DNA from 2 places in the Streptomyces sp. NPDC051041 genome. Region 1 is predicted to be linked to the other one. Evidence: riboswitches for the same ligand, from Rfam matches in the RefSeq annotation. Region 1 holds a riboswitch; the other holds the start of a gene.
The links. Region 1 has a riboswitch for glycine ahead of gcvP (aminomethyl-transferring glycine dehydrogenase). Riboswitches for the same ligand answer to the same signal wherever they lie in the genome.
Positions count from the first base shown of each region.

Region 2: it holds a riboswitch for glycine, as region 1 does, so the genes downstream of both, gcvT (glycine cleavage system aminomethyltransferase GcvT) here and gcvP (aminomethyl-transferring glycine dehydrogenase) in region 1, are expected to answer to the same signal.

Region 1 is NZ_JBITFM010000029.1:9,551-12,950, forward strand. Features, by position in the region: gene ACIBAI_RS28050 (DNA polymerase IV) at 1-1,100, shown strand, start outside; gene ACIBAI_RS28055 (PRC-barrel domain-containing protein) at 1,232-1,603, opposite strand; glycine riboswitch at 1,716-1,811, shown strand; gene gcvP (aminomethyl-transferring glycine dehydrogenase) at 1,986-3,400, shown strand, end outside.
Region 2 is NZ_JBITFM010000020.1:98,004-101,403, reverse strand. Features, by position in the region: gene gcvT (glycine cleavage system aminomethyltransferase GcvT) at 109-1,230, opposite strand; glycine riboswitch at 1,409-1,508, opposite strand; gene ACIBAI_RS25265 (AAA family ATPase) at 1,731-2,399, shown strand; gene ACIBAI_RS25260 (enhanced serine sensitivity protein SseB) at 2,466-3,260, shown strand; gene ACIBAI_RS25255 (enhanced serine sensitivity protein SseB C-terminal domain-containing protein) at 3,370-3,400, shown strand, end outside.

The DNA of each region.
Region 1 (3,400 bases):
GCGGTGCGGCCCGGGACGCGGAGTCGGCGCGGCTGGTCGGGGCGAGGCTGCGCGCGGACATCCGGGCCGTCACGGGGCTCACGGGGTCGGTGGGCCTGGCCGCCTCCAAGATGCTCGCCAAGATCGCCTCGGAACAGGCCAAGCCGGACGGGCTGGTGCTGATCGAGCCGGGGACCGAGCAGGCCCTGCTCGGGCCGATGCCGGTGCGGACGCTGCCCGGCGTGGGGCCGGCGACCGGTGACCATCTGCGGCGGGCCGGGATCCACACGGTCGGGGAGCTCGCCGAGGCGGGCGAGGACGAACTCGTACGGCTGCTGGGAAAGGCCCACGGCCACGCGCTGTACGCGATGGCGCTGGCCCGGGACGAGCGGCCCGTGGTGGCCGAGCGGGAGGCCAAGTCGGTGTCGGTCGAGGACACGTACGACGTGGACATCCACGACCGGACACGGATCGGGCTGGAGGTGCGGCGGCTGGCCGACCGGTGTGTGCGGCGGCTGCGCGAGGCGGGGCTGTCCGGGCGGACCATCGTGCTGAAGGTGCGGCGGTACGACTTCTCCACGCTGACCCGGTCGGAGACCCTGCGCGGGCCCACGGACGACCCGGCGGTGGTGCGGGAGGCGGCGGCGCGGCTGCTGGACTCGGTGGACACGACGGGCGGCGTACGGCTGCTCGGGGTCGGTGTCAGCGGCCTCGCCGACTACACGCAGGAGGATCTGTTCGCGCAGGCGGCGGGCGAGCGGGCGGACGGTCCGGCCGAGGAGCCGCGGGACGCGCCGCGCGCGGGCTCGCCGACCGGGGAGGCAGCGGCACCCGCCGAGCGGCGGTGGCCGGCGGGGCACGACGTGCGGCACGCCGAGTACGGGCACGGATGGGTGCAGGGCAGCGGCCTGGGGCGGGTCACCGTACGGTTCGAGACCCCCCGCTCGGAGCCCGGGCGGGTGCGGACGTTCCGGGTCGACGACCCGGATCTGGAACCGGCGGAACCGCTGCCGTTGGTGCCGTGCGGACCCGGGGACGCCGGCCCCTCGGGCACGGACACCGGGACGGCGGAAGCGACGTGCGCGGCGCCGGGTCAGCGGGCCTGGTCGGGGAGGGGATGAGGGCCTGTCGGTGGACGGTCGACCGGCGCAAGGGACCCGGGAGGCTCCGGGGCCCGCGCGTCCGGCCGCTCCCGGACCGGCCGCTCCCGGACCAACCGCTCGCCGGGGGCCTGCGCGCGGCGGGGCCCTTCTCAGCTCTCCTCCGTGCCCGCCAGTCCGCCGAGGGCGCGGCCGGGGAGCGAGGGGGGAGGGGCCACGTCGAGACCGTAGTGGTGGTAGAGCTGGAGTTCCTGCTCCGGTGACAGGTGGCGGCCGACGCCGAAGTCGGGGGCGTCCTTGATCAGGGCCCGGTCGAAGGGCACGTGCAGGGCGCCGTCGATCAGCTCGCTGGGCTCCAGGGGGACGAAGGCGTCCCGGCTGAACAGGCCGGTGCGTATGGCCGCCCATTCGGGCACGCCGGTGGCGTCGTCGAGGTAGATCTCGTCGATGGTGCCGATCTTGTCGCCGTTGCGGTCGAACGCCTTGCGGCCGATCAGGTTGCGCGGATCGACGTCGGTCTGCACGGGCCCTCCAGGTGGTCGCAATCATTCGTAAGCACTACGAAAGAGCACTTTCCGGGTGGCGGCCACTCGAAGGTCGGGGCATCGGCCTCGCTGGTACGCTGACAGCGGCTGCTGACCCCGTGCGGGAGAGTCCTCCAAGCGTCACCGGAGGCGCCGAAGGAGCAAATCCTCCCCGGAATCTCTCAGGCCCACGTACCGCACGGACGAGGCCACTCTGGAAAGCAGAGCGGGTGTCGACGGCTTCCGCTCTCACCGACGGTGAAAACCGGGGCCCACGGGCGGCCCGGTGAAGCTCTCAGGTCGAGATGACAGAGGGGGAGGCCGTCCGGGCACCCGCGCCGTGGTGCCCTCGAAGGTCGCGTCAGACCAGGAGGCCTCCGCAATGACCGCCCAGCGCATTCCGCTCTCCGAACTCGAACGGGGAATCCCCTTCGAACAGCGCCACATCGGCCCCGACCACGAGGCCCGGGCCAAGATGCTCGCGCAGGTCGGCTACGGCTCGCTCGACGAACTGACCGCCGCCGCGGTGCCGGATGTGATCAAGAACGTCGGCGCGCTCGACCTGCCGGGCGCGCGCAGCGAGGCCGAGGTGCTGGCCGAGCTGCGGTCGCTGGCCGACCGCAACCAGGTCCTGGACTCGATGATCGGGCTCGGCTACTACGGGACGTTCACCCCGCCCGTGATCCTGCGCAACGTCATGGAGAACCCGGCCTGGTACACCGCGTACACGCCGTACCAGCCGGAGATATCGCAGGGCCGGCTCGAAGCGCTGCTGAACTTCCAGACCATGGTCGCCGACCTCACCGGACTGCCGACCTCCGGGGCCTCGCTGCTGGACGAGGGCACCGCCGCGGCCGAGGCCATGGCGCTGATGCGGCGCATGGGCAAGAACAAGAAGGGCCTGCTCCTGGTCGACGCGGACGCGCTGCCGCAGACCATCGCCGTGCTCCGGACCCGCGCCGAGCCGACCGGCGTCGAGGTCGTCGTCGCCGACCTGAGCGAGGGCATCCCGGCCGAGGTCGCCGAGCGGGAGATCAACGGCGTGCTGATCCAGTACCCGGGCGCCTCCGGGGCCGTACGGGACATCAGGCCGGTCGTCGACCGGGCGCACGAGCTCGGGGCGCTGGTCACCGTGGCGGCCGACCTGCTCGCGCTGACCCTGCTGAAGTCGCCGGGCGAGCTGGGGGCGGACATCGCGGTCGGCACCACGCAGCGCTTCGGCGTGCCGATGGGCTTCGGCGGGCCGCACGCCGGCTACATGGCGGTGCGCGAGAGCTTCGCGCGCAGCCTGCCCGGGCGGCTCGTGGGCGTCTCCGTGGACGCCGACGGGCACCGGGCCTACCGGCTCGCCCTGCAGACGCGTGAGCAGCACATCCGGCGGGAGAAGGCCACCAGCAACATCTGCACCGCGCAGGTGCTGCTCGCCGTGATGGCCGGGATGTACGCCGTCTACCACGGGCCCGACGGGCTGAGGGGCATCGCGCGGCGCACCCACCGGTACGCCGCGATCCTCGCCGAGGGGCTGCGGGCCGGTGGCGTCGAGGTGGTGCACGGCGCCTTCTTCGACACGCTGACCGTGCGCGCCGGGGGCCGGGCCGCCGAGGTCGTCGCCGCCGCGCGCGCGAACGGCGTCAACCTGCGGCTCGTCGACGCCGACCACGTGTCGATCGCCTGCGACGAGACCACCACGCGGGCCCGGCTGGACGCCGTGTGGAACGCGTTCGGCGTCCAGGGCGACGTCGAGGCGCTGGACGCGGCCACGGGGGACGCCCTGCCGGACGGCCTGCTGCGCACCGA
Region 2 (3,400 bases), on a different contig from region 1:
AGTGGTGGTGAATGGAGGGCTGCAAAAAGCGCACGTGAACAGGCACGATGTGCCCGACATCACCTCCGGGACGGTGTCCCGGGCGCTTACGGCGGTGTCACCGGCGCGTCACGCGCGCCGCTTGTAGAACGGCAGCGCCACGACCTCGTACGGCTCGTGGGTGCCCCGGATGTCCACGCCGACGCCGGGCGTGCCGGGGACCGCGTGCGCCGCGTCGACGTAGGCCATCGCGATCGGCCTGCCGAGGGTGGGGGAGGGGGCGCCCGAGGTGACCTCGCCGATCACCTCGCCGCCGGCGACCACCGGGTACCCGGCGCGCGGGACGCGGCGGCCCTCGGCGACCAGGCCGACCAGGACGCGCGGGGGGTTCTCCCGGGAGCGGGCGGCGGCCCGCTCCAGCGCCGCCCGCCCCACGAAGTCGCCCTCCTTGCCGAACTTCACCACCCGGCCGAGCCCGGCGTCGAAGGGCGTCAGCGAGGCGGTCAGCTCGTGCCCGTACAGCGGCATGCCCGCCTCCAGGCGCAGGGTGTCCCGGCAGGACAGCCCGCAGGGCACGAGTCCGGCGCCCGCGCCCGCCTCGGTCAGCGCCCGCCACAGCCGCACGGCGTGCTCCGGGCCCACGAACAGCTCGAAGCCGTCCTCGCCGGTGTAGCCGGTGCGCGCGATCAGCGCCGGGACGCCGGCGACGGTGCCCGGCAGGCCGGCGTAGTACTTCAGGCCGTCGAGGTCGGCGTCGGTGAGGGCCTTGAGGATCCCCGGGGACTCGGGGCCCTGCACGGCGATCAGCGCGTAGGCGTCGCGGTCGTCGCGCACCTCGGCGTCGAAGCCGGCCGAACGCTCCGTGAGCGCGTCCAGCACCACCTGGGCGTTGGCGGCGTTGGCGACGACCAGGTACTCCGCCTCGGCCCGCCGGTAGACGATCAGGTCGTCGATGATGCCGCCGTCCTCCTGGCAGATCATGGTGTAGCGGGCGCGGCCGGCCCCGACGCCCCCGAGGTCGCCCACCAGGGCGTAGTCCAGCAGCGCGGCCGCCTGCGGGCCGGTGACGGTGATCTCGCCCATGTGGGACAGGTCGAACAGGCCGGCCCGGGTGCGCACGGCCTGGTGCTCGTCGCGCTCGGAGCCGTAGCGCAGGGGCATGTCCCAGCCGGCGAAGTCGGTCATCGTCGCGCCGAGCTCGCGGTGCACGGCGTCGAGCGCGGTACGGCGGGGGGATTCGGTACTGCTCATCGGACGGTCGTCTCCCAGGGCGATGGGCCCCCGCGCGCGGGCGGCGCCGGGCGCGGGAAAGGGCGAGGAAAGGTCCTCCCCATCTGTCATCGGAACCTGAGAGGTTCGCCCTGACCCCGCGGGGTCCTGGCTTGCACCTTGGGTGGGGCCGCCGCGGCGGCCCGCTTTTCAGATGTGCCTCGCCCGCGCGGTAACGGGGCCTGAGAGATTCAAGGGAGGGACTTGCTCCTTCGGCGCCCCGGCATTCGCGGTGCCGGGAACTCTCCCGCGCGGATTCAAACGGCCGGTATGCAGTTGGCGCGCACATCATTGCACGCATCGGACCGGCACGGCAGGGGGACCTTTCCCAGGGGGCGCGCCGTGTCCGCGGGCGGACACAGCACCCTGTAGCAGGCTTGTTGCGGGAAACGCACGAAAACGCGAGACATCCGGCATTACCTTCTCTTTACACTCGGCGGGGATGGGGACTCCGTACCCGGCCCCAGGGGAGGACGATCACGGTGAACAGGACCACGGCGTACGCCACCATCTCGGGCAGCGTGCGGGCCGGGCGGCACGCCGCCCTGGCCGGGGAGGCGTGCGGCCCGTCGCCGGCACCCGTCGTCCGCGATCTGCGCGACCGCGCCGGCCGCAGCCCGCACGCCCTGCTGTTCGGGCCCCGCGACATCGTCGCGGTCACCGGTCTGCCCGGCAGCGGCAAGTCGACGCTGATGCGGCGCACGGTGCGCGGCCCGCGCGTCGACTCCCAGGACACCCGCGACCGCTGGGAGCGCCGCATGCCCCGCTTCCTGCCGTACGCGGTCTACCGCCCCCTGGTCCGCCTCGCCCACTACGCCGGACTGCGCCGGGCGCTGCGCTCCGGCGAGGGCGTCGTCGTCCACGACTGCGGTACGCAGGCCTGGGTGCGCGGCTGGCTGGCCCGCGCGGCCCGGCGCCGGGGCGGCGCGCTGCACCTGCTGCTGCTCGACGTCACGCCCGAGCAGGCGCTGGCCGGCCAGCGCGACCGCGGCCGCGGCGTGTCGCGGTACGCGTTCCGGCGTCACCGCACGGCCACCGCCCGACTGCTGCGCGCCGCCCAGGAGGGCCGGCTGCCCGCCGGCTGCGCCTCGGCCATTCTCGCCGACCGGGACGCGGCGGACACGCTGCGCCGCATCGGGTTCACGGGCTGAGCCGGCCGCGCGGCCGCACGGGTAGCCTTTTCAGCCCCAGCAGTGGTTCCAGGCAGGCGGTGGCAGATGGACTTCCCGGCGGGCTTCTCCGCGGACTTCCCGGCGCAGGCGCACCCTCACCCGCACGGGGGATGGCCCGGCAACGAGCTGGAGGAGGTGCTGTCGGCCTCCCTCGGCGCCGGCCCGGCGGCGGGCGGCCGGATCATCGAGGTGCTGGGCCGGAGCTTCGTGTGGGTTCCGCTGCCCAACGGCGGCGGCCCGCACAGCGGCCCCCTCGACCTGCCGGCGCTGGAGATCGAGGGCCAGGCGTACGTGCCGGTCTTCAGCTCCGAGGAGCAGTTCCGCCAGGTCGTCGGCGCCCACATGGCGTACACCATCGCCCCGGCCGTGGAGTTCGCCCGCGGCCTGCCCCCGCAGGCCGGCATCGCCGTCAACCCGGACGGCGTCGTCGGCGTGCCGCTGCCGCCGCCCGCCGTGGCGGAGCTGTGCCGGGCCGGCCGCGGCCCGCTGGAGGGCCCGGCGAGCGGTGGCCGGGTCCGGCTGTTCGAGCCCGACTGGCAGGACGACCCGGTGGACTTCCTCTCCGCCGCCTCCGCCGAGTTCGACGGGGCCGGCGTGGTGCTGACCGCCCGCCGCTGCCTGGCCGCGATCGAGACCGCCGATCCGGTGATGTTCGTGGGCGTGGAGCTCTCCGACTGGCAGGGCGACCTGCGGGAGCGCCCCCTGGACGCGCTCGGCCGCGCCCTGGGCCGGGTGCCGGTCCGGTGGCAGGTCAACCTGATCCTCATGGACATCGCCCAGGACCCGGTGGCCGACTGGCTGCGCGAGCGGGTGCGGCCCTTCTACACGCGGGCCCGGTGAGCCGCCAAAGGGGCGCGGGGACCGCACGCCCGGCCACGGCAAGTCCCCGGCTCCCGGCCGGGCTTAAGCTGGACGTCCACAGGCACGTTTCGCGAAGGGGCGGTAAGAGGTGAGCGCGAGCGGCACCGCCGCGACCGGGC